Regions from separate parts of the Litoribrevibacter albus genome, predicted to be linked through region 4. Evidence: predicted binding sites of a transcription regulator. Region 4 holds the regulator's gene; each other region holds the start of a gene.

Region 1 (7,376 bases), on a different contig from region 4:
TACACCCCAGTTGCCGATGTGGTCTGTGAACGATCCATTGTGAACGCGATGGTCACCTTGCTGGCAACCGGAGGGTCAACCAACCTCATCATCCACCTGACGGCCATTGCCCGTTGTGCGGGGATACATATCACGCTAGACGATTTTGACCGACTCTCCGATGTGGTTCCGCTAATCACTCGGGTGTACCCCAACGGTCAGGCCGATATCAATCAATTCCATCACGCCGGTGGTACCAGTCGGGTGATCTATGAGTTGTTGTCCGCAGGGCTAGTTCATGAAGACGTCAAAACCGTCGCAGGCCAGGGCTTAAAAGCCTACGCAAAGAAAGCGGAGTTGGTGAACGATCACATCAGCTATCACCCTGCCGGAACCGGCACCGACAAGGAGATCATCCGTACCGTCGCCGATCCGTTTGCACCAATGGGCGGAATTAAGCGCCTGAAAGGCAATCTGGGCGATGCCATCATCAAGGTATCGGCGGTGCCCGAAGAACACTGGCACATTCATGCGCCAGCCCGGATCTTCCATGATCAAGGCGACTTTATTCAGGCATTTCAGGATGGACAAATGACCGGCGACTTTGTCGCGGTAGTACGTTTTCAAGGCCCGAAAGCCAATGGCATGCCAGAGCTTCATAAACTCATGCCACTGCTCGGTGTTTTGCAGGACAGAGGACAGAAAGTCGCCCTGGTTACAGACGGCCGATTATCTGGAGCCTCAGGCAAAGTACCTGCCGCCCTGCACGTTTGTCCGGAAGCAATGCAGCTGGGTGCCATCAGCCAGATTGAAGAGGGGGATATGGTTGAGCTGAACTGTCACACCGGCGAGTTAAACGTCACCAGCTCAGATCTAAGCACCCGCCCCTTTGCTCAACCACCAGCAGGTCATGCAACCGGCATAGGCCGGGAGTTATTCAGTGTCTTCCGGCATTCCGTCGGGCCAACCAGTCAAGGCGCGATCAGCATTCAATGGGAGGAACAAGGATGATGTCATTTAAGGGCTTAATCAGCCAATACAGCCCACAGCAAAAGCCCATCTTGCCGGTGATTGTGATCAACGACCTGGAACACGCCGTACCTCTGGCACAAGCCTTGGTCGACGGCGGCATCCATTTTCTAGAGATCACTTTGCGTACCGAACACGGGTTGGAAGCCATCAAACTGATTAAGCAGGAAGTTCCGGACGCCTGCGTTGGTGCCGGTACAGTGACCAATGAGCGTCAGTTTGAGCAATGTCTCGACATGGGCGCCGAGTTTCTAATCAGCCCTGGCATCACCAAAGCCATGGCCCATTATGCAGAAGACAGCCCGGTGCCCTATGTGCCCGGTATTGCTACGGCATCGGAAGCCATGCTGGCGATGGAACATGGCATCACCGAAGTGAAGTTCTTCCCGGCCGAACAAGCGGGCGGCGTGCCCATGCTGAATGCACTGGCGGCCCCCTTCCCGGAATTGAGCTTCTGTCCTACCGGTGGCATTAATGCCAACAATGCAGGCAATTACCTGTCATTAGCCGCAGTGATGGCCGTGGGTGGGAGCTGGGTTTGCCCCAACGCACTCATTCAACAAGGCCAATGGGCCGAGATCACCCGATTATCCCAACAGGCGATGACCGGCCTTGCGCCCCAATAATCATTAACCTTCCCCCTACTGCCCTTAGATCAGAGATCCGTCAATTCGGTGTAAGGCTAGGCAGCAGGGGCTAATCTCCCCTGCGCCATACGCCGTCTAACATCCCACGTCATGCCCCTAATTTTTGTGCTGTTTTAGCCAATCAACATCCTTGCCAACGCCTCAAATTTTCGCATTTAAAACATTGATCCAGATCAATTAATTCATCTGGCACCATCACAAGACACTACATATAGTATCCATTAAATAAAAACACCACTACATATAGACACACGAAATATACGGATATTCCAATGGATGCCACACCAAGTGCCAATTGTCTGCCTGCAAATCAAAAGAGCACGCACCAACAGATCATCCCGCTAACACAGCACAATTCTGCTGACGGTTTAATTTACCGGGACACAGATTCGGAGCACTCGAAAAGAGTCGCTCTTAGTAAAGCGTTCAATTGCTCTGAACCGGATGTGGTCTTTCAGGAATTACCCAATCACGTTGCGCTCGCATTCACCATTCATGGCTGCCCCTTTCAGTGCCCGGGCTGTCATAGCGAACACACTTGGGATCCGAATACAGGTCACGCACTGACCGATGAGCGTTTTGAAAGCTATTTAAAACAATATCGGGGGCTGATCTCTGCCGTGGTCTTTCTTGGCGGAGAATGGAACGCCTCCGCGTTGCGGAACAAGCTCCGAATCGCCAAACAGTTTGGCTTGGTCACCTGTTTATATTCCGGAGGCAATCACGTTTCGCGCGCTCTTCGCCCACATCTGGATTTCGTCAAACTGGGGGCTTGGAAAGAGCATCTGGGAGGACTGGATAGTCCAACCACCAATCAAGTCTTTATCGAATTAAAAGAGGGGGAGTTATGGCACGACCGGACCTATTGGTTCCAGGAACATCTGCCATCAACCACCCAAAACACGACTGTCTTTCAAACATCACGAGGAGTTTCTTATGCTTCGGCTTAATGCAGAACAAATCACCGATAAACTGGATTTTATCGAGACGTACATTCACGCCAACAACGCGGCAGAAGGCTCGAAAGTCGATGCCAATGCCAACGTTACGCATAAGAACATCGCGACGCTGGAAGCAGAATTAATGAAAGACGCGATTATCCAGATCAATCGCGCCAAGATAAAACAGCAGATCAGCCAGCTGTTTGGTGCAGAGCTCGCCGAAGAGTACGAACGCCAAATCGAAGATCATGAGATCTATGTCCACGACGAGACCAGCCTAAAACCTTACTGCACCTCCATTACCATGTATCCGTTTCTACTGGAGGGGTTAAAAGGCTTGGGCGGCGAATCCGGTGCACCGAGACATCTTGAATCTTTCTGCGGTTCATTCGTCAATCTGGTGTTTGCGATCAGTGCCCAGTTCGCTGGGGCAGTAGCTACGGTTGAGTTCCTTACCTATTTCGATCACTTTGCTCGTCAGGACTATGGGGAAAACTACCTGCAAGAGCACCCGAAAGCCATCGCCAATCATCTCCAACATGTGGTCTATGCCTTGAACCAACCGGCAGCGGCACGCGGCTACCAGAGTGTTTTCTGGAACATCTCAATCTACGATCAATATTACTTTGATTCGATGTTCGGTGACTTTGTCTTTCCACCAGATCGCAACGGCGACATGCGGAAACCCCAATGGTCCTCGGTGGATGCACTCCAGCGTTTCTTCATGAGCTGGTTCAACGACGAGCGTAAGAAAGCTATCCTCACCTTCCCGGTGGTCACTGCGGCCATGCTCACCGAAGACGGTCAATGTCGGGATCGCGAGTTCAGCCAGTTCTGTGCGGAACAAATGGCTGATGGCAACAGCTTCTTCGTCTATCAGTCGGACAGTGCCGATTCATTGGCGTCCTGCTGCCGTCTGCGTAATGAAATTACCGACAACACCTTCTCTTACACCTTAGGCGCGGGCGGCGTAGCCACCGGCTCGATCAATGTCATTACCTTGAATATGAACCGTTTGGAGCAGGACGGCCGGGATCTCAAAACCGAAGTCGAAAAGATTCAAAAATATCAGATGGCTTATCGAACACTGATGGAAGAATACCAAGAGCATGGCATGCTGCCGGTCTACGATTCCGGCTTCATCACTCTCAACAAACAGTTCCTGACCATTGGTATCAACGGCATGGCCGAAGCCGCCGAAAGTCGGGGCATCACCGCAGGCAATAACCCAGAATACAAAGGCTTTGTGCGTGAACGCTTAAAAGTAATTTATGACGCAAACCAGGCCGCGAAAAAAGCCACCGGCTACCTGTTCAACACCGAATTCGTACCGGCCGAAAACCTCGGTGTCAAAAACGCAAAATGGGATAAAGCCGACGGTTATCTGGTAAATCGCGAGTGCTACAACTCCTACTTCTATGTGGTCGAAGACGACGCCTGTAACGCTGTGGATAAGTTCATCATGCACGGTAAAGAACTGACCGAATATCTGGATGGCGGTTCGGCGCTGCATCTCAATCTCGATGAAGCACTCAGTCCGGAGCAATACCTCAGACTCTATAACATTGCGGCGGCGACTGGTTGCAATTACTTCTGCATCAACGTCAAAATCACCATCTGTAATGAGTGCGACCACATCGATAAGCGCACCCTTCATGCCTGTTCCAAGTGCAACAGTCAGAACATAGATTACGGCACCCGAGTGATTGGTTACCTCAAACGCGTTTCGGCGTTCAGTCAGGCCCGACAACAAGAGCACCAGCTAAGGCATTATCACCGACAATCGCACCAGGCCGCCGGTGATCACAGTCTGGCAATGGATCGTTCGCAAGCGGTGAACTAACTGATCGGATACAACCAGCATCCTGTTCTGAAGTACTGTTCTGAAGAGCTCGTCTAAAGTACGCTGAAAAAAGACTGAGTTCGGGTTAACACCCGACTCAGGTCTTTGCTCCTTGATAATTGAATCAGCAAAAAACTGTCTTTCCCGACAGCGAATCATTACACTTTAGTCATACGTTTCAAGAAAGGCGTTGTAAGAAAGGCGCTTTAAGAAGAGCGTGGTCAGAAGGGCATTTTCAGGAGGAGTTTTCAGGTGTCAAAAACAGCCATTATTACAGGTGCAACATCCGGTTTTGGACAATCGTGTGCGAAGAAATTCGCCGAAGACGGCTACCGTCTGGTGATCATAGGTCGACGAAAAGAACGCCTCGATGCACTTGCCAACGAACTGTCAAAAATCACCGACGTCCACGCCATTTCGTTGGATGTACGTGAGCGCCAAAGCGTGCTGGACGCCTTCTATGAACTACCGGCCCCCTTCAATCAGCCAGATGTTCTGATTAACAACGCCGGCTTGGCACTGGGCTTAGAACCTGCCCATAAAGCCAATCTCGACGACTGGGAAGACATGATCGACACCAACTGCAAAGGTCTGATGTACTGCACCCGTGCCTTGCTGCCGGGCATGGTTGAGCGCAAGCGCGGCCACGTGATCAATGTCGGCTCCATGGCGGGTAATTGGCCATACCCGGGCGGTAACTGCTACGGTGCCTCCAAAGCCTTTGTTCAACAGTTCTCCCGCAATCTGCGTTCTGATGTACATGGCACTGGCGTTAAGGTAACTAACATCGAACCGGGCTTTTCCAAAACCGAATTTTCTTTGGTGCGCTTTAAAGGCGACGAAAATCGTGCTGACTCCCTGTACGACAACACCGAGCACCTAACACCGGATGACATTGCCGACATTATTCTTTGGGTGGCCAATACTCCGGCCCACGTCAATGTGAACACGTTGGAAGTGATGCCGACCTGCCAAAGCTGGTCGCCACTGTCCATTCACAAAGCCGATGACTAACTCACGCTTTCATAGGAATCTATGTTGTGGCCCTGTTTCAAATGGAATTTCATCCACGCTGGTCGGATCTCGATCCGAACCAGCATTTGCGTCATACCGCCTATAACGATTTAGCCACTCAGGTGCGCTTTACCTTTCTTCAGGAACACGGGTTCTCGCAGGAACGTTTCATGGAGTTGGGTATTGGAGCGGTGCTGTTTCGGGAAGAAACCACCTTTCGTAAAGAAATCGGCATGTCCGACACCTTCCTCGTCGACTTCGATGTGGTGGACCTGAGCAAAACAGGTAAGCGTTGGAAGTTTGCCCATAACTTCTGGTTAATCCGCGAAACAGAAGACGGCTCGGAACAGAAGATCAAGGCCGCCACCGTTTCGGTGGAAGGCAGCTGGATTAACCTCAGTACTCGAAAGTTCACCAGCCCACCGCCGGAACTACTGACCTTGTTTCAATCGTTAACCGCCTAATATCACCCCATTCAAGAAGTCACTCAACATGGACTACCAATTCAGTTTCGATGCATTGCATCGCCCTATTGCCCACTGTTCAATGGAACACGAAGCCTTCGGCGACTGGCTTACTCATGACCTGAAAGACGATGCACAACAAATCAAAGCATTACTAAGCAAGCTCGACACCTTACTCAATAAACAAGGCCGTGAGTTTCATTTCAAAGGTCAAGACTACCGACTAACGCTTACTCAGGAAGATGCCATCCTAAGATCAACCCAGCTGCACAATGCAGGTGATCCCTTCGATGATGTTGCTGGCGCATCACATTCCTTCGGCGAGCCTTTCGACCATTCCTTTACAGAAACAGAGGATCTGCTGTTTGATGATGATCAGGAATACGCTTTGGACCCCGATGATCTTTCGATCGATGATCAACAGGGACACGCCATGTGTGGTCTCGAAGATTTTCAGGCGCTGTTAACGGCCTGGCAAAACTTCCTTCAGTCAGGCTCATAATAAAAATATCGTTTTTAGAATCCTGCGCTTGACCTGTGTGTTACACACAGCTCTATGGTATACACTAACAAGATACCAGGAGCACACAATGACAGTTTCAGAACTCGCGAAACGCGCAGGAGTCACAGCCGATACGGTACGTCATTACGTCCGCACTGGCCTGTTAACTCCCCAGCGCGACCCAAACAACGGCTACAAACGATTTTCCGAGAGTGACTTAAAACGCCTTCTTTTTATTGTTGAAGCCAAATCCCTAGGGTTTTCGCTACCAGACATTCAGGTTATTTTTGGACAAGCTGCGGAAGGTCAATCCCCTTGCCCTCAAGTTCGTGAAATCATGTCGGTACGCATGTCAGAGGTCGCCAAAAAAATTGAAGCCATGCAGGCCACCTACCGTCATATGGAAGACGCAATGGATCGTTGGGCCTCGCAACCCGACTGCATTCCAACCGGGGACCACATTTGTCATCTGATAGAAGGATTTAGCGAAGGAGAATGCTGCCATGACTGATCACACGCAAACCTGTTGCAGTACAGTAAAAGATCAGAAGGACATAGAGCCTTCAACCGAAAGCAGCTGCTGTGCCTCCAAGAAAGCGCCCCAAGACAAAACCTGTTGTAGTACTCAGGACGCATCGGCGGAACAACACCAGCATCCAACTCACGCTCACAGTGCTCACGACCATTCAGCATCGAAGGCGGGTAGCTGTTGCGGTTCGCAGGCCGCTGCCAATAAAACCGTGTCCAGTTGCTGTGATGACGATGCGAAAGCCAGTTTTGATTGGATTCTCTGGGGGTCCACCAGCCTCATCGCGGGTTTATTAGCATTATCTTTCTGGCCCGAAAGCAGTGAAATTAACTGGCTCAACACGATGATTGAGACCTCCATCGAAATGCTGCATGCCATGTGGTGGGGTGTATTGCTTGGGATTGTACTGGTGGGCTGGTTAAACCGGA
Region 2 (7,376 bases), on a different contig from region 4:
GATAGTTGAAATGAAAATACCCCCATCAAGCTGAAACCGATGGCCGTTAATAGCGCAAACCATACACCATAGCCAATCATCTGACCTGTCACGGAACCTAAACTCGGATCAACAAATTGAGGAACAAAGGCGAGCACGAACATCCCTGGTTTTGGGTTCAGTGCAGCCGAAAGAAAGCCTGTTGAGAAGATAGTTTTCAACGGCTGTTTTTTCGCAGGCTCCAATGAGAACAAGTTCTTCGAGCGAAGGACTTTAACACCCAACCAGATCAGATACGCAGCGCCAATAATCTTCACCACGTAAAAGGCTATTTCAGACGTTTGGATCAACAGAGTTAGTCCAAAGGTGGCTGCCATCACGTGAAACAGAATGCCAGCACCTGACGAAAGGCCAGAAACGGTCGCAGCCAATCGACCTTGGCTTAACCCTCGCCCTACCGCAAGTAAGTTGTCCGGCCCTGGTGAAATAACTAACAGTAAACAGGCAAGCGTGTAGGTGATGAATACTTCAAGCGGGAACATAAAAAACCTCCTTGTTATGTTGGCTTGGCAGTTATGCTTAAACGCAGTTCCATTGCTGCCTGCAGACACTTATAAAGAAAGGAAGTAATTAGAACACAAGGCAATACCTAGACGCATTCAATATTTAACTAGAAGGACAAGAAATAACTTCTTACTTCACCTGCCAAGAGTAATCTCCATTAGGTTCTATCAAATAAGCTTGGATTACGAAATCTATCACAAATATGCTTTTTAACCTCCACCGGCTCCCCCCAAATGTCATTTAGAGAAAATAACCGTTCAAATATAGTGATCCCCAAACCTTCTGCAGTACATTCACCTTTATTTTCTGGAGAAGTTATCACAGCAAGCGTCATTCCACTTAAGTAGCCTGATGGAAGATTCCAATGATCATTACCAATCGACATACCACCATTCTGATTGAAGGTTAGTCGTGGATCTAATTCACCTTCATGCGCTATAGGTGTTCGCCCAAATTTATAAAGCGCCTCTTCAAATGTCATACCATCAAATTTGCACCCTTTAAAAACGTTCCCAGTTCCTACAGCCGAAATCAAAACCTCTTCATCTTTCAGAAAACTCTTGATTCTCTGCCCGACACCAGCTTTTGGCCGTCGTTTTTTAGCAGTTCTATCAATTGCAGGAAATAGATTTATCAATGCTCCTTCATAGTCATTTTCTTGCAGATGTTTTATGCACTGCTCAATTCTTCGGCTTATACCTGTGGGTTGGCTCATAAATTAACCTAACAGCAAACTTGGCGTACAAAACGCATCTCAATTAAAGTATCTTCTGATCGATTAGTTCATTGGATACCACTGAATCAATAACATTAAGTATCTTAGTGCAGACTTAGAGTTTTGCCAGTCAGAGTCGGGATTTTGCTTCTTTAAATGTGTTCTCAAAGACTCATGAAATAGTTTTCTGGACTTAGGAAAGGACGACCTATCCCAGAAAACTTGAAGAGAAAAGAAGAAAGGTAAAACCTACAGAACCCTACACCACCGCCATGCCCGCAATCCTGTTCCAGTACCCATTACAGTGTTGTTCTTTGAGCGGCAGCACTTGGTTCTCCCCTGCTTCCATAGCCTGTTTTAAGTCCGCGACTATCTCCAACACTTGGTCATGTTCCGGCACGATTCTGAGATGGGTTGCGCCTTTGGCGACAAGGTCTTGCCATTGGTTGAGCAGGTTCAGGCATTTGCCCGATTGAGTTTGGATGCCATTAAGAGTGAAGATTTCCAGCCCATCCTGACTTTTAGCTTTGATTCCTTGCGGGTGTTCGAGGCAGATGAATTTACATTGGTCTTTCGGGTAATCGTAGTGGCGTGCAGTGTAGCATCGCGCTGAGTACGCAAGAGTCATGTGGCCGTAGGCCATGATTTCTGTTTCGATGGTCTTTAATTGCGATGCTTTATAATCTGCCACAATAGCAGCAACCTGATCACCGGCCATTTCCAGTTGTGGCAACCAACGAATCGCGCCGGATTCCGCCAGCACGGCAAGCGAGTCAGCGTTGTAGATGTTCATCGCAGGGCCGATCACGAAGAACGCATTGAGATCAGAAAGATACTTCACCGCAGCCATGTCATTGGCTTCCACCAAATAGCCGTCTTCTGCCGCACGCGTACAGAGTTGTTTGAGAGAATGCAGTTCGGATTCAGCTTCAATCAAGGCCAAGGTGGATAACACCACTTCTTTGCCATGTTCGACAAGGTGTCCAGCGATTTCAAACCAGTCGTCCAATCTTAGTTCACGGCGTTTGGAGCAGACGGTTTCGCCAAGATAGACCACATCCACATCCGATTTTGCTACTTCTTGATAGAATGCAAGAACACGATCTTTTGGCCAGAAATACGGTAAAGGAGCAAGAGAGATTTTTGTTGGTTGAGCTTGAGTCATAATCAATTCCCTCTCTATTGCCACGGACGTGAGTAGGCGCCAAGCGTAGTTTGCGCGCCTTCGGATAAGGTTTGTAAAGTGCTGAACCACTGGGCTTCGGTTTTAAAATCCGCCGGGTTTGCCATCAATCGATCAATGGCTTCTCGCCAAATGCCGACTACCTGCCCCACATAGGCAGGGCTTCGCTGACGCCCTTCAATTTTAATGGCCTTAACCCCGGCCTTATGAAGCTCAGGAAGGATGTTTAATGTGTTCAAACTGGTAGGCTCTTCCAATACATGATAGGTCTTGCCTTCAGCCTCAAAACGGCCTTTGCACAGGGTTGGATAACCTGCCTTCTCACCTGGTCCGTAACGGTCGATGACCACATCATTTAAGCGAGATTCCAACACATCGCCCTGTTCTTTCCATTCCACATATTTGGCAGGCGAACACACGCCTTGAGTATTTGGAGATTCCCCTGTCATGTAGGAAGACAGATAACACCGCCCTTCCGCCATGATGCATAAGCTACCAAAGCCAAAGACTTCTACATCCACTTTGTTGGATTCAGCCACCTGTTTCACTTGTTTCAGCGATAACACGCGAGGAAGAACGGCCCGACGAATATTGAAACGATCCACATAGAATTCCAATGCCGCATAGTTAGTGGCTGAACCTTGTACGGACAAGTGAATTGGAATGTTCGGGTACTTAGAGGTGGCGTAATCCATGACACTAAGATCCGCAGCGATCAGAGCATCAGCGCCAATATCCGCGACACGGTCAACGGCCGTTCGCCATTGTTGGATATTGTCTTGCTGCGCATAGGTGTTAATCGCAACAAAGAGCTTGGTGCCGTTGTCTTGAGCGTATTTAATCGCTCTCAGAGCTTTCTTGTCATTAAAATTCAACCCAGAAAAATGTCGGGCGTTGGTATTGTCTTTAAAGCCTATATAAACGGCGTCCGCCCCTTTATCGACGGCAAGCTGAAAGGTGGGTAAATTCCCGGCGGGACACACTAATTCCATGGAAGCTGAGTCCATATATTCTACTCCTCAAGGCACTGTTGATTTACTCAAAACCCAGCACCCAATCCTGACTAATTTAATCGGATAACAGGCGCACTCTACTCTGCACAGCGAATTTGGCCTTGATGTATATCAACACAGACAAAGAACAGATGCGTTCTAATAGTCACGTTTTATCAGGAACCTTACAGGAGTTTTAAACGATGCTTCCGGTCAAAACGTCACTTGCTAAAAGCCTGATCAGTCGTCTTCCGACGCCGTTGGACATCGTCCGTCGCCCTGCGTATTACGCGGCATTGCCGGTTCGTAGAAGCCCCGAACTAATTCAACAGAAAATCATTCAGAAACTAATGAGTGACGCACTGAAAACCCCCATTGAAGACGGAGACTTTGATTGCCTGATTGATCGGAAGGTAAAAATCAATGTTGTGGATGCGGATTATCAATTTTGTATTGGTTTGAATGCCGGTAAGGAACTCCAGGTCACAACCAACCAGTTATCAAATCTGGAACCTGATACCGAAATTAAGCTGGACAGCGATGCCATCATTAAAATTCTGACCAAGCAAGTGGACCCCGACACCCTCTTCTTCCAAAGACGGTTATTGATTCTCGGGGATATGGATTTAGGCCATGAAGTGAAGAACACACTGGATGCTATTGAGCATGAATCACTGCCCAAATTGGCTCAATGGATCATGAATAATTTAATGCCGAGAGTGGCGCAAGTGAAAACCTGGGGACAGGATTTGGCGGAAGCCATTCAGTATCGGGAGTCGCTGCAAGGAAATCGCTAACCAAGCATAGTTGAGTGTATGAACGCACTAGTAAGAAATAACTGGGGAGAAATCAATCTCCCCCGCCGCCATCACCACCGTCGCCGCCACCAAAATCATCACCACCCCAATAGCCACCGTCACTTGATCCACCACTTCCGCCAGGGCCGTTGCCACCGATCATCTTCACTAACCCAATCAATACAAACAGTGTACAGGCGATTGGGGATACCAAATTAAAAAAGACCTGTTCAGAGTCTAAGTCTGTTAGCATCGCAAAACCTATGACGCCCGCTACAATAACAAACCAGGGCATAGCCACCTCCTAATCTCTCATTATCAATGCGACTCACTCGCTATCGCGAACGTACTTACTATCATGTACCTACTTATTATCATGTACCTATTTGCTATCGATATTTCGTGATAACACGATATTTAGCCACCAAATAAAGCATCCCCCAACAAAATACATTCACGTAAATAACGCAACCCTAATAACCAACTGTTTTAGTCAGGTATGGCACAGTTTCTGCCTCAACTCTCAGTACAACAACCTATGAAACACAACGATCTATTAAGCACAGTATTAACTAAGCATAGTAGAGACTAGGACTTAAATGGATTTAGAGGTACCAGCCATGACAATAAACACTGCATCCATCGATTCGTATGTAGATGCCCCACCAACACAGCCCACGTTTGATCCAAAACGCATTCCGGGAAACCCGGCAATTTGGGTCGGTATCTTTTCCGAACTCAGTGAGTTCGCCATTTTCTTCGTCATCTATTTCATTGCCCGAGCGCATTATCCAGAGGAGTTTCTTCAGGGGCCTTCAGAGCTTCATACCACCGCAGGCACTATCAATACATTAGTGTTGATCAGCAGCAGTTATTTTGTGGTGAAAGGTATTTTTGCACTAAGGAATAGCCAGCCCGAATCTGCAATCCGTTGGCTTTGGATGACGGTCGGGTGTGGGCTCATATATCTGGCGTTGAAGTACTGGGAATATCAATGGAATCTGGATCGAGGCATTGAAACTAACACCAACAACTTTTTTGCGATTTATTACTACACCACCTTCAATCACATGCTGCATGTTGGCTGGGGAAGCGGCGGTATTATCTGGGCGATCTTTAGAATTAAATCCGGCGCATTTGACGCAGATAATCATGGTGGATTGATTGCAGCTGCCTGTTACTGGCACATGATTGATCTGGCCTGGATTCTGATTTTTCCGCTTCTATACGTTCTACGTTAGACCCAGAATCAAAAAAGGAAACTTAACGAGGTACTTATGAATACACCTACTCGGCCAGTCCTTTCCAGCAAACATCTGGATCGCCTTTGGTTAGCCATGATCGCTATGACTTTATTAAATGCTTTCATTGCAGAAAAAGCCGAACCAAGTGCGCTGATCGCTGTTGTTATCTGCAGCATGATTGTTATCAAAGCGCGCCTGGTGATCGACTATTTCATGGAATTAAAAGAGGCGTCCCCTTACATCTACTACTTAATGAACGCCTACTTTTATATCTTTCCCTTTATTGCACTTCTGGTCTGGCTGTATCCGGAACCGCTTGCGGAATTAACGCGCCTCAGCCGATTTTAAATATCAACCAGGACATTAAAGCCACCAAAAATCATCCGCTGCCCATCGAACGGCAGTGGATTTTCTTCCATGTTACAAATCGGATCTTTCATAAATTTAGCCATGCCCTCATCTCGCACTTCCTTTGACGGCCAGATTATCCATGAAAGCACTACTGTCTCATTCTCCTTACACTTAACCGCCATAGGAAACGACGTTAATTTTCCCTCAGGAATGTCATCCCCCCATGCGTCAACGACACGTTCGGCGCCAAACGATTTAAAAACCTGAGCGGCTTTCTCAGCATGAATACGATATGCCTCACGACTATCATTCGGTACAGCACACACAAAACTGTCCAGATACCCCATGATTATTCTCCTATGCCACTTTAACCCCGATGAACAGGCGCTTAATAACCTATATTATTTTCGTCCTGAAGCTCACGAACCGGCCGAATCTCAATGCAGCCAAAACGTGCGGGTGGAATTTTGCTGGCTGCCTGAATGGCCTCGTTCAAGTCACGAACGTCCAATAGATAGAAGCCCGCTAATTGCTCTTTGGTCTCCGCAAATGGGCCGTCGGTAATGTCTACCTTGCCATTGCGAACACGAAGCGTTGTCGCTGTTTCTGTTGAGAGTAACGGTTCGCCGCCAATCATATGGTTTTGAGCTCGCAAAGACTCTCCGCAATCAATGCATTCACGATTCAAGGCATCCCATTCGACCTGGCTCAGTTCTTTCATTTTTGATTCGTCGTAGTACACCAATGCAATATATTTCATTTTCTAACCTCATCCCTTACCTTTTTTACTCGACTGCTGGTGGCAACATCACCATCCAACCCATACCAAATTTATCAGTAACCTGTCCGTAAAGAGGTGACCAGAACGTTTTCTCTAGTGGCATACGTACCGAACCGCCGTCGGCCAAAGCAGAGAAAACTCGCTGCGCTTCATCTTCTGAAGATAAGGTCAAAGCCAGATTAAAACCGCTGAATGAATCCGCATCGTTACAGCCATCAGAAGCAAGAATTCTCATATCACCAATGGAAAATTCACAGTGCATTACCTTGTCTTCAAAGCCTGCCTGCAATAATTCTTCAGGCAGCGGATCAGGGCTTTCATTGAAGCGCATCAACAGTTCCACATTGGCTCCTAGATGCTTCTGATAATACTCAAGCGCCTCATCACAACGCCCAGAGAAGAATAGATAGGTGTTTATTTTGGCTTTTTGCATGGAAAGGTTTTGTCGAAGCGCGCCTTCCTGCTCTTTAACCTTGCCGTCTGTGTCTACGTCTTCAAAATCTGCCATTTCAAATAACGGACGAATTTCAATATCAGAATCGTCTTCCATTGGGTTCGGGCACTGTTTAACCCACTCAACGGCTTCATCCAACGACTGCACATTCCATATCCAATACCCCGCCACTAACTCGTTGGTCTCCGCAAATGGGCCTTTGGTAATAGAGCGATCCTTACCACTGAACCGAATTCGGACACCATTACTGCTCGGTTTTAACCCTTCGCCCAGCTCCATAATACCTGCGTCAACCAGTCGCTCATTGAATTCACCC
Region 3 (7,376 bases), on a different contig from region 4:
ATTTAGCTTAATGCCATAACGCTCAAAAATTGGCGCCAACTCATCATAACGCTCAAGCAAGTCTTGTCGTGTCATCTGATAGGCATGCTCACAGACTTTTTGTCGCCCCTCAAAACTGAACACACTCGATAACAACATAGTTGCGTCATCACGGCGAGGCTGAACCAACACAATGTCCGACGATGGATACTGCTCTTCATACGCAGACATCCCCAGCTCAACCCGTGAATGGATAAAGGTTCTTAAGGTCTGCCCCAACACTGCCGTCAAACCACCATCACGGAGCGATTTGGATTCCATACTGCCACAATCAGAAGCTGCTTCAGTATCAATTGGCACCAGTGGATTCAAACCAATCACCAAGTCCGCGCCCTGATCCAAAGCAACAGAGGCATGCATCGCTTTAAGCAAAGTACCATCAGCGTAGTAATGACCTTCGATTTCTACCGGCGTATAAAACCCCGGACAAGCAACACTGGCCTGCACCGCCTTGGAGATAGGAATGTGATCATATCCTTCTTCACCAAACCGAACGGCATCACCGGAATCCAGATCAGCAGCCACTAAAAATAGCTTTCGTCGTAATTCACGAAAATCGTCCGTGCGACCATGCCCGTCGTACAGCACACTCAGATACTCAGCCAACACCTCATTGGAGAACACGCCATTTGGTAAGGCTTCAATCAACGCAGTAAACGCCTCAAGAATGGATTGATCCCCAGGACGGGACAACATATGAGCCACTTTTTTACTAATGATCGAAGGGATTTTCAGTAAGCCTTTAGCGTATTCTTTGAAAGCAGGCTGGAAGAAAACTTGAGGATGAAACGGATGCCCATGAGGCTCGTTAATAATAAAGATACGACACATTTGGGCCGTAGTGATTTGATTTGCCAGGTTAGCAGCAATTAAAGCGCCGCTACTTACACCGACATACACATCAATATCGTTGAAATTGATGCCATCGAGACACTCATCCAAGGCTCGCAAAGCACCAATTTCATAGATACCACTGAGAGGACCACCCCCTCCCAAAGCCAGACCAATCTTAAACTCTTTCTGATTAGCAGGGGTTGGTTTAATCACTCGTTATCTCTCTAATACTAAGTTAACAAGCTGTAATTAAAGCATTATTCTGCTTTTGTTGCAGTGGTTTTAGCAGACGTTGTGCGCTTACGAGTGGCCGGCTTTTTAGCCGCAGCGGTTGTCGCCTTCTTTGCAGCAGGTTTCTCTGCATCAGCAGTTGTTTTCTTAGCCGCTGTAGAGCGTGTCGGTGCTTTCGCCTTCTTCAACGTCTCAATGTTCTTTTTCAAAGACTCAACTTCAGCTTTAAGAGCATCAATATCTGCTTTTGATGGGATACCTAGACGAGTCAATGCACGTTGAACACGCTCATCGAATACACGCTCAACTTTATCCCAGGTATTGTTTGCACGCTCACGCACATCTTCCGCGCGCTGAATAACGTCGTTTTTAACACCTTCTACGCGTGTGTTTGCGTACTCGACCTGACGCATAACACCTTCACGACCGCGCTCTTCGATTTCTTTACCCGCTGTCACCAAGGCATCAAAATACTTATTGCCTTCGCCATCAGCCTTACTGAACGCACCAAGACCAGCTAACCAAATTTGGTTCGTGTATTTTTTAATATCTTGCGCGATTTTAGTTTCAGAAAGCGCCTTCATACGATTGTCTGTTGCTTCAGCAGCGTCTTTTAGCTTACCCATAGTCATAAACCCTTTGCGATTCAATACTTACTGCCTTACAGCAGTTCAAATGCAGAACCCGAAACACATGGTTTTTACCACTGCTAGAAACGAGCACCGCCAATCCTACGCTAAAGCTATCAATGCCAATTAGAATATGCATACTAAAGATCTGAATGTATTAAAGTATTCAAGGGAAGGTATTCCCTTCATAAAGACAAACATCTATTCTTGAAACCATCAATAAAGGCCACAGGTTACTCGCATTAATTACTCACAATGGCCTATTGATGACTACTTACATAATAAAAATACGTAGCACTGATACTTCTGATGAACGAATTACTTAAAAGCACCTGGATTTCTTACCATCTGACTCCCCTCGAGTTAACCGCTCAAACATTAAACTCACAATGGACAAGATTACACATAGGCAATTCAGAGGTTTTTCCCTCGCTTCAGGCTTTAGAAGAGATCATTGCAGAATACCCGATCATCGCTGCCTCTCTGGGTAACAACTCCCTGACCGAGCTTTCAGGCATGCTAATCCAGGGCTGGCTACATTTCCATCAAGGAAATTATCAGCAGGCAACCCAGTTAGCTCTCGCCTCTGGATTACTAGGACTCAACCTCGCATCGAAGTCCATGGCTATCTACGCCACACATCTAGAAACAGACCATGAAACCAAACTTCAAATCTTCCAGGAAGCCATTAAGCTTGCGGATCACGCCATCGAAGTTATGCCAAATCACCCGGATGCACACTACAACCGGGCTTATGCGTTAGGTCGATACAGTCAAGGCATATCGATCACCAAGGCATTGGCAAAAGGCTACGGAAAAGAAGTCAGGAAGAGCCTGGAAAAAACCATTGAGCTCGCACCGGATCATGCTGAAGCACACATTGCTTTTGGCACTTACCATGCAGAAATCATCAATCAGGTGGGTAAATTGGTTGCCAGTGTTTCCTACGGAGCCAACAAAGATTCAGGCTTAAAACACTTTAGACATGCAATTCGAGTGGCCCCAGACTTTCCTATTGCCTACACTCAATATGCGGACGGCTTACTTATGATGTTTGGGCCATCCAAATTAAAAGACGCCAAACAGCTCTACGAAAAAGCAGCAAACAGTGACATCGCAGATGCCATGGAACGTCTTGATCAACAAAATGCTCTGGATGAGCTTGAAGCCATTGCCAGTTAGAGGTTGCACCTCGGCCTGACTCCATGATTATGGAAACGTGACATTAACCTGCCATCACGCGTCACAGGGATGCTTTTAAATCTCGCATATGTAACATTGTGCTAAGATTTACAACAATGCGTTTCTAGCACCTAGGACGAATTCTAATATTGTGGCATAAAGTACTGACTAAAATGATAAATACAATTGAGCACCAATAGCTCAGCCTAACAAAAGTCAGTGAAGGTGTCCGTTTTATGGTGGATATGAGCCATATGCATAAACTTATTGAGCCAATTCAACAAAGTTATCAGGAGCTTTTCAGCGGAGATGTTTATCTGTGCGGAAAGGCAGCTGTCTCGGTTAGAAACCACAGTGGCATCGCCAAACACACCGTCATCGGTGTACACGGTTTTCTAGAGAATCACTGTTATTTTACGGAAACATACTCTCAATCAGACATTGAACTCATTTTGCTCACATGCAGCAACTACCACATTCCAGTGACAGGACCAGAGCACACCCACGCAGACTGGTTTGATCATCCGGAATACCCTGAGTCATCGATTGAATATGACGCTTCCATCCTGGTTCAAGCAATGGAACGTCTTGCCAGTTCAAAAAATGTTCGTATTCACGGTCACTCTCGAGGCGGCGGCGTTATCCTAGAAGCGGTTCGCCAAAAACCGGAATTATTTAAGGACGCGGAAATTCTTCTTGAAGCGCCCGTTCTTCCTCAGGGAAAAATTCATCCAATTCCAAAGGCACTGATCGACAACATGTCACCAAGAATGTGGCCCTGGGCGCTACGACTATTGGAGAAGACCCCATTATCGACGTACTCCCAAACGTTCTTTGGTGAAACTCATGGTCGCAAAAAACAACTGCTAGAGCATTTGTTTAAGAACCCTCAAAATGCGATGACGATCATTAACAATATCCATTCCATTGAAACCTGGATGGATAACGCACCAACAGACATTTACCAGCACATCAAACGCGGCACCATTCTGATTCCGGAAAGAGACCGCATTCTTTGTAAAGAGCATATGCTGGCCAGTGCGTTAAAATCTCCCAACAACATACGAATCGTGGAAACCAAAGACACAAGCCATTTTATTAGTTTGGATAACTCTTCATGGCTTCCCCCCTTGACGATTCCACTCTCACTTCAGTAGGGTTAGCTCACACATTTAGCAGCCCTATTGAGTGATTGAGCAGTATGATTAAGGACAAGTTGGCGAAACCAGTATCCGGAAAGCACGGAGAAAACCTTCGCCAGCTTTTGATTCAAAACCGGTCACGTCACAACCAAGAACCACCAAAACATCAACAGCTGGCATTACAGCATTTAATGGTGTGGCAAACAGATCGCCTTCGAAATACTCACCAAGATCTCTTTCTTTCCGACCGCTATCAAGCAGCAGCCCACTACTTTGTGGATGAGCTCTATCTATCCCCTACAGCCATTCAAAGAGACAGAGACCTGGAACGTGTGTTTCCAACCTTAGTAAAACTACTGCCCGATGACACACTAGAAACGGTAGCCAATGCCATCGAATTGAATATTCTCTCAGCGGAATTAGACCAACAGCTGGCTAACTTTCTATTTATTGATCACCCAGAAAAAGCCATTTGCGCATCTCTGATTACAGAAGAAAGTTACGTTACTGCGTATCTGAAAGCCAATGCCACAGAGCTGAGGCATCGACAACTCAATTTGATTGAACAAATTGGTCACGACCTCGATCACTTGGTACGCTTCCCATTTATTTCCCTAACTTTAAAACTCATTCGAAAGCCCGCACACAAAAAAGGTCTTGGAAACCTTCATGATTTTCTGGAGCGAGGATTCAATACATTCAAAGCACTGGGAGGCGCTGAAGAGTTTATGGAGATAATTGTGCAGCGGGAAGGACAAGTGCTAGACAACTTAAATCAGGGAAAAAGTAACCCGTTCGATATAAAAATTGACTAACACAGAGAGCCCAAGAAAAGAGCGTCTAACGAAGCTCTTTCTCTAGATAGTTATGAATTTCACGTTCTACGACGGCTTTAAACGGTCTCATAAGTAACGCTAATTCAACGTGAATTTCCAACGTAGTTTCTGTCACATCCAGAAAACCTTTCACGCCGGTACGATGAAATACGAGCTTATTGCCTTTCCATTCATACTTGGCATCAAAGCGATCTGCCAGCATCAACGCAAGTTGTTCAGCATCTTTAAGCGCTTGCTCAAGGCCCAAGTTATGATCTTTCTTTACACTTATTTTAGCCATACCACTAAACCAACGAGGATTAAAGGCGGAGCATTCTACCCTAAAGCAGGGGTTTTCAACAAATTGACCTTTATCAAAAGACAAACCCCTCCAATCAAGGTTAGAATAGCCCGAATTTAACGTTTCCACAGGATAACTTTCGGACAACGAAAGCAACGATCTATGACTGAACACGATAAAACTACGCACTTTGGCTTTCAGCAAGTGCCCGTTAATGAAAAAGCAAGCAAAGTAGCCGACGTATTCCATTCAGTGGCCAGTAAATACGACATTATGAACGACTTAATGTCAGGTGGTGTCCACAGGTTATGGAAACGCTTCACCATCGACCTAAGTGCGGTACGCAAAGGTCAACGCGTGTTGGACATTGCTGGCGGTACTGGCGACCTTACCAAGCAGTTTTCCAAATTAGTTGGCAGCGAAGGACAAGTTATCCTGGCTGACATCAACAGTTCAATGTTGGAAGTAGGTCGCGAGCGTCTAACCAACCTGGGCCTGACCAACAACATAGAATACGTTCAGGCTAATGCCGAATGTTTACCTTTTGAAGACAATTCGTTTGACCTGATCACGATCGCCTTTGGCCTTCGAAATGTTACGGATAAAGACAAAGCGCTTCGTTCAATGTTGCGAGTACTTAAGCCAGGTGGACGTCTATTAGTGCTCGAGTTCTCGAAGCCTACCAATCCGTTGTTGGAAAAAATGTACGATACCTACTCTTTCAGCCTACTGCCTAAAATGGGTCAGTTGGTTGCTGGCGACGCAGAAAGCTATCAATATTTAGCTGAATCCATTCGCATGCATCCAGATCAGGAAACACTGAAAGACATGATGAAAGACGCGGGCTTTGTGCGTTGCGATTACCACAACATGACAGGTGGTATCGTTGCGCTTCACAAAGGAATCAAACCGTAGGTCTTCACATCTATGTTCCAAATGGTCTCTACGGCGACACTTGCATTGATGGAAGGGCTTATTAACCAAGCCATCAAACAAGATCCTATTACTCAAGGCAGACTTTCCAAGCTCGAAGGAAAGGTTATTGCCTTTTGCCTGAAACAGCCCAAGATCACGATTTATGGGTTATTTCAGGAAGACAGCATTCGTCTGATGAATCAATACGAGTGCGTGCCTGAGTTGACCATTACCGGAGCCAGCTTCGACTTTTTGCAGCTAGCCTTAGCCGATGATCACAATAGTGCTCTCTTCAGTAGCCGTATCCGAATGGATGGTGATGAGCATCTCGCTCAGAAATTGATGACGATAGCAATGGGCCTATCCATCGATTGGGAATACTTATTATCGAAACTTACAGGGGACATCATCGCTCACCAGATTGGTCAAGGCGTACGCTCCTCTGGAAAATGGCTAAAAGCAACACATCAAAGCATGACAGCCAATCTCGAAGAATATATTCATCACGAACTCAGAACTTTACCTCACGCCAGTGAAGTAGATTATTACTGTGAACAAGTCACTGAAGTTCGATTGGCTGCGGATCGTCTAGCCGCAAAACTCCAAGCCTTGGAAAAGGTTCGCGATACAAATCAAAGCAGTCCGAATCAAAGCTGTCCTGATCAAAACGATACAGGTCAACACCGACCACAAAAACCTTCACAAGAACATTCAAATAATCAAGGAGATATAGGTGACCAGTCTTAAACGAATTTTGGTGATCATCTGGGTTATCAGCAAATATCGTTTAGATCAGCTTATACCCCTCACCTTACTGCCTTGGTATCTTCAAATCTTATTGGTTTTGGCCCCTTGGCATTTGCGTCCTGTTCCGAAGAAGCTCTCCAGAGGTGAACGTATACGTTTGGCGCTTCAAGAACTTGGTCCTATTTTCATTAAGTTCGGACAAATTCTATCCACTCGACGCGATCTTCTTCCCGATGACATTGCAGAAGAATTAAAACTCCTGCAAGACAGAGTCCCTCCGTTTTCATCTACAACGGCCAAATCCATCATTGAGAGATCTTTAAAGACCAAGATCGAAAGTATTTTTGATGAATTCAGTGAAGACACCCTGGCCTCGGCCTCAGTAGCACAAGTACATACCGCCAAGTTAAAAACCGGCGAAGACGTTGTTGTGAAAGTTATTCGTCCTAATTTAGCGCCGACGATTCGCAAAGACATTGCAGTTATGAAACTGCTGGCCGAATTACTTGAAAAATACTGGTCGGAAGGCAAGCGACTTCAC
Region 4 (7,376 bases):
TGACGGTACCATTATTCTAGTGAGCCATGACCGTTCTTTCTTGGATAATGTGGTCAGTAACTCCCTGATCTTCCACGGAAACGGTGTGGTTGAAGAAATCATTGGTGGATTTAACGATTGGCAATCTTCCGGAGGGAAATTTAAATTCTTGGATCAAGGCAGCCAAGAGGCTAAACGTCCAGAAGAAAAGACGGATTCAGTGAGTTCCTCAACCGTTCAGAGCACAAAAACTGAGAATTCAGATACTGATAAACCTAAGCCCAAAAAGCTCAGTTATAAATTACAGCGAGAGCTGGATATGATGCCGGATCAATTGGCTGAGCAGGAGGCTGTTGTTGAAGCGTTGCAGGAAGAGACTTCCGCAGCTGATTTTTATCAGCAGGATCATGAGCTGGTGACCAACAAACTTCAGGCGCTAGCCGAAGAAGAGGAAAAGTTGGAAGTTCTTATGGAGCGTTGGGTTGAGTTGGAAGCGATGGCTGAAGGCTAACGTTTTAAGATCGTCCGGTTCGTGTGCTGGAAACGACCCCTTATGGCTTTAAAAATTCGCCATAAGGGGCGTTTTCTATAGATCTATATTCTTACCGCCAATACATCATATTCAGCATGATGAATTACATCAGAAGCGTGAGAGCCTAATAGTAAGGCCAAGCCATGTCGGCCATGACTGCCAACAATGACGAGATCGGCGTCAATCTCTTTGGCTTTACGGTGGACTTCAGCATTCACTGAGCCTACAACAACATCAGTTTCCACTACCTCTATGCCTGTTTTGTTGATGAGTTGACGCATATTCTCTTTGGCATGCTCAATAAGTTGATCTTGTATTTCTACAACATCAAAAGGAATGTCTCCGCCAAAAGCAAAAGCAAAAGGTTCAATGGTGTGAAGGACATGAATTTTCGAGCCAAACGCATTAACAAAGGTTTTAGCTGGTTCAATTACCTTTTCTGATTCTTCCGACAGATCGACTGCCAATAGAATGGTTGAATAGTTGGTCATCCTTTAATCCTCTGTTGTCTTGCTCATCAGGTTTCCGTATTTGTCTGTGGCCTTTAAGGTTTCTGAAAGGCACATGACGCTTTTTACTTCAAACAATTTACCGGGTTACGAGATCCTCAAGTAAATTATTTTCGTAGACCATTTCCTTTTACTATGATCTTATTATTGAAGTAAGTGCTTGATCTTTCAACTTTATGATAAGTGTGTGACAAAAGTTGGAATTGGTTTAAATCAATGTTTTTCTTAAATTTAGAGCGTAATTAGGGTGATGTAATGCAGCTTTGGGTGATTGTCGCTGGTTTGGCATTTTTGATGGTGCTTGGATCTATTTTGTGGATTATGCCCTCTAAGCGTGATCGACGAATTGCAGGTCTTCGCCAAGCGGCCATCATCAAAGGTGTTCGCGTTAAATTAATTAAATACCCGTTAATCAATTTATCCGGGCGAGTGGAAGAAGGCGCTGTCGATGCGGCAGGTTATTCATTTGATGGAGTTGAAAGCAATAGGCTTCATTCGGGATGGATGCTTATTCGAAGTCATCATAATGTTGAAGAGACTTCATCCTCTTCCTCGTTTGCAGGATGGGATTGGTATATTAACCAAGGTGAATTACCTCTAGCTATAATACAGCATATTGAGTCATTGCTAGGTGCTTATAAAGAGCAACTTCATGCAGTGTCGATATTGTCCGGAGGGATAACCATAGGTTGGAATGAAGATGGAACGGCTGACGATGTCATCAAATTTGAAGATTGGGCTAATACCCTCAGAGGGCTACTTGGTGACTATTTTGCATCTTTAGATGAACATGAAGGAGAGTGAAGTCCCGTTTTCGGTAATAACAAGGATATTTCAACTAAAATGAAATATGGATCATTGGCAAGGAGTGCATTATGCCATCAGAAGTAATTGATTATTCAGTATTATCACCCGTCGGAAGTTTGGATATTCTATCCATCAATGAAATCAATCAGTTAAGCGGCCTTAATAAAGGCAAACTCTATGAAATGTTCAGACGTTGTTCTCTGGCTGTTATGAACAGTGGCATTGATAACGACGACATTGAACAGTTAGAAAATCAGTATTTGGATTTTGAAATTAGTATTGTTCCTCAAGCGCGTGGTGCTTGTATCGCTGTTCAAAATGCACCAGCGAGGGCATTTGTCGATGGAAAAATGATTCAGGGGGTCAAAGAAAATCTTTTTTCCGTTCTCAGAGATATTATTCATTTAAGCAGTCAGTTGGATCTGGACTTATTGCATGAGGAAGGCAATGGTCCTCTAATCACGGAAGCGGTTTTTCATACCTTGCGTCAGGCGAATGCTCTCCAGGCACGTGTTGATCCTAATATTATTGTTTGTTGGGGTGGACACTCCATTAGTGAGCATGAATACGACTACACCAAGGAAGTTGGCTATCAATTAGGGCTCAGAGGCTTTGATATCTGCACTGGCTGTGGTCCTGGGGCGATGAAGGGGCCGATGAAAGGTGCCAATGTTGCTCATGTGAAGCAGCGTATCAGAAACCCTAGATACATAGGTCTAACTGAACCAGGCATTATTGCAGCGGAATCCCCAAATCCGATTGTAAATGAGCTAATTATTTTGCCGGACATCGAAAAACGTCTGGAAGCCTTTGTACGATTGGGGCATGGCATAGTCGTGTTCCCAGGAGGGGCAGGAACTGCGGAAGAGATTCTCTACTTATTAGGTGTACTCATGGGGAATAAGCATGGTGCTGAAATTCCTGTGTATTTTACGGCCCCTAAAGAGTCCGAAGCGTATTTCCGACAGATCGACGAGTTTATTGGAGATACTTTGGGGCCTGAAGCTCAAAAACTTTATGAGATCATCATTGATGACCCTGAGAAGGTGGCTGTTGAGTTGAAGGCCAGAATGACTGAGGTGAAAGAACATCGTAAGGCGCGAAAAGATGCCTACTACTTTAACTGGATGTTGGATATTGCTGCTGTCTTTCAAGAGCCGTTTATTCCAACCCATGCATCGATGTCTGAATTAAACCTGAATACGGGGCAGGAGCCTCACATGCTGGCCTCTCAGTTACGACGAGCTATGTCCGGTATTGTAGCGGGGAATGTCAAAGAGCAGGGAATTGCAGAGATTCACAAGCATGGCCCGTTCAAGTTGCACGGTGAAACTAACTTGATGAAGAAACTGGATACACTGCTAACTTCTTTTGTTCAGCAGAAGCGAATGAAATTACCGGGCAGTAAATACGTACCTTGTTATCAGGTGGTTACTGACTGAAATGATATTTCATAGGTAATAAAAAAGCCCGGTTTCTATGCCGGGCTTTTTTATGAACCAGTTATTGTATAACCGGTTTCAGTGAGAGCGGACTATTAACCCGCTACTCGTTTACCGCAAGCACTGGCTGTTCCATCTTGAAGGTCGGCAAGTTCATAAAGACCATCAACGTCCAGCAGTTCAATGTCTCGGCTGCTGTCCAGGAAGCGTAGCAATTCTTTTTGTTGGAACTTACTGAAAATACGGCTAACCGTTTCTACCGCTAAGCCTAGGAAGTTACCTAAGTCGTTTCTCGACATAGTTAGACGGAAGCGGGTTGCAGAGTATCCACGGCGGTGGAATCGTTCTGAGACTGAAACTAGGAAAGTAGCAAGACGCTGCTCAGATGTTTTCTTACTTAAAAGAAGCATCATTTGTTGGTCTTCAGAGATTTCCTGGCTCATGCTTTGAAGTACCTGATCACGTAGTTCAGGCAGATCATCCGCTAACGCATCCAGGCTGTCGTATGGAATGTCACATACGGTTGTCGTTTCCAGTGCGACGGTGGTAATAGGGTATTTTTTATTAAATAACCCATTAAGACCAATCATCTCACCCGCAAAGTGGAAGCCAACAATTTGTTCTTCTCCAGAAGGACTGGTAATAAAGCTCTTCACACTGCCTGATCGAATAGCAAGCACAGAATGGAAATCATCCCCCTGGCGCCATAATGTTTGACCTTTTTGATAAGGTCGACCACGTTTAATGATTGCATCAAAACGGTCAATATCTTGCTCGTGAAGTGATAAGGGTAAGCAGAGTGAGCTCAATGAGCAGTCCTGGCAGCTAACTGCGGTACCGCACCCTTTAACGCTAGTGATTGTTTTCTGAGACATAAGCTTCAGCTTCCGTAAGTTTTGGTAATTTATAACACAGCTTTACCATTCTTAAAAGCACGTTTGTGGTGCATTTTCTAGCTATGCGCTCTAGTGACTAAAAAAAGAAATGCATCGACTATCTTATGCAAAATTCACTTTACTAACTGATAGTATAGATGTTTAAAAAAGCGCACTCTAATGGTTAATGCTGCATCTGCGAGTGATCCATTTTTGAATGGTCAATCTCAGGTGTTTGATCATTGATACCTTGTATCGATGGTTCTTCTGTCTTCTCTCTATGAATCATATGATCGTCCCCATTCTGCTCATGGCTAATCGGAGTCTTGATCATGTCATCGTGATTCATTTGTGAATGATCCATGGTTGAATGATCGATTGCAGAATGATTCATGCTCGAATGATCAGGGCCAGACGAATTATGCTGCATTGTACTATGATCATGATCACTATGCTCTGAATGATTTGTATGATCTGTGTGAGTCGTGTGGTTTGCATGATTTCCGTGGCCGAGCAGATGTTGGCCATTTCCCCAGATAATCCATAGCCCCATCAATATCATCATTATGGCAGCTAAGTTTCGGATGTTTTTGTTACGGATAATGTTGCTGAGCTGGGATGCTAGTAAACCTGTTGCTAGCATTGTAGGTAAGGTGCCGAGACCAAAGGCAAACATAACTAGTGCGGAGCTGGTTGGAGAAGCATTGGCTGAAGCAAGCACTAGGGTGCTATAAACCAGTCCACAAGGAAGCCATCCCCAAAGTAAACCAAGGGATAAGGATTTATAAACGGTATCTGCTGGTAGGAAAGGCTTAGTGAGCGGTTGAATACGTTTCCATATCCATTGTCCTGGCTTTTCTATTTTTGTAATTGCGCGAGACCAGTCAGCAATGTATAGCCCCATCAGCACAATGAAAACGCCGGCAATCAGTCGAAGTATCATACCGACGGTCGGGCTAAGATTAGCAAGAAGAGAGCTGGCTAAACCAATTAGAAAACCTGCTCCGGTGTAGCTGGTGATTCGCCCTAGATTGAACGCCAGATTTTTGCTGAAGCGCTGGGAAATATTGCCTTGGCTATTTAGACCAAACGTGGCCGTAATGCCTCCACACATTCCTATACAGTGTGCGCCACCAAGTAAACCAATAAGCAGGGCAGCGGTAAATGAGAGGGTATCAACGGTCATGTGTGGGCCTGTTATATCTTGATTGGCAGAAGGTTATTCTGGTTTGTTGGATGGCGTGTCGGAATTCGTGTCCGAATTGTTTTTCTTAATGGGTTTGGCATCATCTGGCAGCAAATCTTCATCGTCATCGAAGAGAATTTTATGCGCAGGCGTTTCCATATCATCAAACTGGCCACTTTTGATGTTCCATACCAGCGTAATAACGGCAATGGTCAAAAAGATAATTGAGATAGGAATTAAGAAAAGGATACTGTCCACACACGTTACCTCAAGTTCAGATGTTTCTTAGTCTGAGTGCATTCAGCACAACGACCAGTGAGCTTGCTGACATACCGATTGCAGCAGCCCAAGGAGGAATAAATCCTGTGGCGGCCAGCGGTAAGGCGATCAGATTATATATCAAAGCCCAACCGAGATTCTGTTTGATTATTTTTCGACACTGTTCGGCAATGGTGAACGCATTATTAATGGCGTTGAGTTGACCATTCATCAATATCATATCGGACTTGGTTTTTGCCAGGTCGGTTGCTTCATTCATCGCGATGGAAATGCCGGCCGAGGCCAAAACAGGAATGTCATTAATGCCATCGCCTATCATTAAGGTACGACATTCCTGAGTATGCAGTTTTGATAGTTGATCAAGTTTTCCTTGAGGCGTGAGGCCCGAATGTACGTGTTCGATATCCAGTGTTCTGGCCATGTCTTCGGCATTTTGGGAGCGATCACCTGTCAGCATGTGGAGATTGATCTTCCGCTGGCGGAGCGCCTGAATGGCCTCTTTTGCATCTGCTCTTAAAGTGTCCTCAACTTTAAAAAAGGCAAGAACCTGTTGTCCATCAGCTAATACAACCCAGTTATGGCTATCTGGAAGCACAACTTCATTGATGGATGTCTTCTCTTGAATAAATTGACTGTGGCCAATGTACAGGGTCTTACCGTCGACGGTGCCACTCAGGCCACCACCGGGTGTTATCTCGATATCTTGAGCTGGCTGGTTTGTTGTTGGGAAAGCTCGGGCAATAGGGTGCTCGGAGGCAGCTTCCAATCGAGCTGCCAAGGCAAGAGCTTCTGATTCAGGCAAATGGGACGGAATGTCGATGTCTGAAATAGACAGCTTACCTTCGGTTAGAGTACCTGTTTTATCAAACAGAATATCGGTAATGGTTGGCAGCCCCTCAAGAACATGTGTGCTGGTGATAATAAGACCTGAGCGTTTAAGAGAGGATGTGGCGGCTGTAATGGCAGTGGGTGTTGCTAAAGAGAGCGCACACGGACATGTTACCACCAAGACAGATAAAGCAATCCAAAATGCTTTGTCGGGGTCAATGAACATCCATGTACCCCAAACACTCACTGCAGTTATCAATACCGCAGCAACGAATCGGCTGGCAATGGTATCAGCAATGCGTGCAATTCTGGGTTTGTTTGATTCCGCTTTGTTCATCAACTCAACTACGAGGTTGAGGGTATTTTGATGACCAATGGTGGTGATTTCTATTTCAATAGGGTGATCAAGGCAGGTAGTTCCGCCCATTACAAAATCACCAATCTTTTTGCGAACAGGAAGGTATTCACCTGTTAAAGCAGACTCATCCACATCGGCGGTGCCTTCGATGACTTTAGCATCGGAAGGAATTGTGTGGCCGGCTTTGACCAAAATTCTATCACCCACCTTGATTTGTTCTGTAGGCGTAACTTTGTATTCGCCGTCGGTATAAACCAAGGTTGAATTTGGCATTAACCCGATTAGGTCGTTAGTGACCTGAGAATTCTGATGACGAACCTTCATCTCAAAGTATCTGCCAAGCAATAGGAAGAAGGTGAACATACAGACAGAGTCGAAATAGACTTCACCAGCGCCATTAAAGGTGGCCCAAATACTTGAGGAGTAAGCAAGCGCAATAGCAATTGAAACGGGCACATCCATCGTCAAGTGCTTGGTCTTCAAGTCGCGTATCGCGGCATTAAAAAACGGGAAGGCAGAATAAAGAACAACTGGCGTGCTTAAGAATAAACTGGCCCAGCGAATAAAGGCTTCATAGGATT

Evidence for each region. Region 4 encodes FNR, which switches genes on or off when oxygen is low (the NO sensors DNR and NnrR bind a similar motif). Its sites were predicted from a motif close to TTGATNTANATCAA; they were not measured.
Region 1: the regulator FNR is predicted to act here: its motif matches at 1,819-1,832, upstream of nrdG (anaerobic ribonucleoside-triphosphate reductase activating protein).
Region 2: the regulator FNR is predicted to act here: its motif matches at 3,556-3,569, upstream of ubiT (ubiquinone anaerobic biosynthesis accessory factor UbiT).
Region 3: the regulator FNR is predicted to act here: its motif matches at 5,237-5,250, upstream of QQL66_RS20020 (polyhydroxyalkanoic acid system family protein).

What each region holds. Positions count from the first base shown of each region.
Region 1 covers NZ_BSNM01000006.1:43,259-50,634, reverse strand. The annotation lists gene edd (phosphogluconate dehydratase) at 1-990, shown strand, start outside; gene QQL66_RS05075 (bifunctional 4-hydroxy-2-oxoglutarate aldolase/2-dehydro-3-deoxy-phosphogluconate aldolase) at 987-1,634, shown strand; gene nrdG (anaerobic ribonucleoside-triphosphate reductase activating protein) at 1,928-2,605, shown strand; gene nrdD (anaerobic ribonucleoside-triphosphate reductase) at 2,592-4,439, shown strand; gene QQL66_RS05060 (SDR family oxidoreductase) at 4,692-5,453, shown strand; gene QQL66_RS05055 (acyl-CoA thioesterase) at 5,480-5,917, shown strand; gene QQL66_RS05050 (YacL family protein) at 5,946-6,419, shown strand; gene QQL66_RS05045 (MerR family transcriptional regulator) at 6,508-6,930, shown strand; gene QQL66_RS05040 (permease) at 6,923-7,376, shown strand, end outside.
Region 2 covers NZ_BSNM01000014.1:450,282-457,657, forward strand. The annotation lists gene QQL66_RS12380 (LysE family translocator) at 1-521, opposite strand, end outside; gene QQL66_RS12385 (hypothetical protein) at 701-1,258, opposite strand; gene QQL66_RS12390 (U32 family peptidase) at 1,518-2,423, opposite strand; gene ubiU (ubiquinone anaerobic biosynthesis protein UbiU) at 2,438-3,433, opposite strand; gene ubiT (ubiquinone anaerobic biosynthesis accessory factor UbiT) at 3,637-4,230, shown strand; gene QQL66_RS12405 (hypothetical protein) at 4,283-4,525, opposite strand; gene QQL66_RS12410 (cytochrome c oxidase subunit 3 family protein) at 4,851-5,471, shown strand; gene QQL66_RS12415 (cytochrome C oxidase subunit IV family protein) at 5,508-5,822, shown strand; gene QQL66_RS12420 (DUF1428 domain-containing protein) at 5,819-6,172, opposite strand; gene QQL66_RS12425 (YciI family protein) at 6,214-6,585, opposite strand; gene QQL66_RS12430 (YciI family protein) at 6,611-7,376, opposite strand, start outside.
Region 3 covers NZ_BSNM01000027.1:58,907-66,282, forward strand. The annotation lists gene QQL66_RS19995 (patatin-like phospholipase family protein) at 1-1,086, opposite strand, end outside; gene QQL66_RS20000 (phasin family protein) at 1,131-1,730, opposite strand; gene QQL66_RS20005 (tetratricopeptide repeat protein) at 2,043-2,915, shown strand; gene QQL66_RS20010 (alpha/beta hydrolase) at 3,170-4,072, shown strand; gene QQL66_RS20015 (DUF8198 family protein) at 4,117-4,872, shown strand; gene QQL66_RS20020 (polyhydroxyalkanoic acid system family protein) at 4,898-5,173, opposite strand; gene ubiE (bifunctional demethylmenaquinone methyltransferase/2-methoxy-6-polyprenyl-1,4-benzoquinol methylase UbiE) at 5,336-6,088, shown strand; gene QQL66_RS20030 (ubiquinone biosynthesis accessory factor UbiJ) at 6,101-6,835, shown strand; gene ubiB (ubiquinone biosynthesis regulatory protein kinase UbiB) at 6,822-7,376, shown strand, end outside.
Region 4 covers NZ_BSNM01000003.1:222,333-229,708, forward strand. The annotation lists gene QQL66_RS02785 (ATP-binding cassette domain-containing protein) at 1-490, shown strand, start outside; gene QQL66_RS02790 (universal stress protein) at 574-1,002, opposite strand; gene QQL66_RS02795 (hypothetical protein) at 1,276-1,824, shown strand; gene ppnN (nucleotide 5'-monophosphate nucleosidase PpnN) at 1,896-3,269, shown strand; gene fnr (fumarate/nitrate reduction transcriptional regulator Fnr) at 3,365-4,144, opposite strand; gene QQL66_RS02810 (sulfite exporter TauE/SafE family protein) at 4,329-5,330, opposite strand; gene ccoS (cbb3-type cytochrome oxidase assembly protein CcoS) at 5,364-5,588, opposite strand; gene QQL66_RS02820 (heavy metal translocating P-type ATPase) at 5,605-7,376, opposite strand, start outside.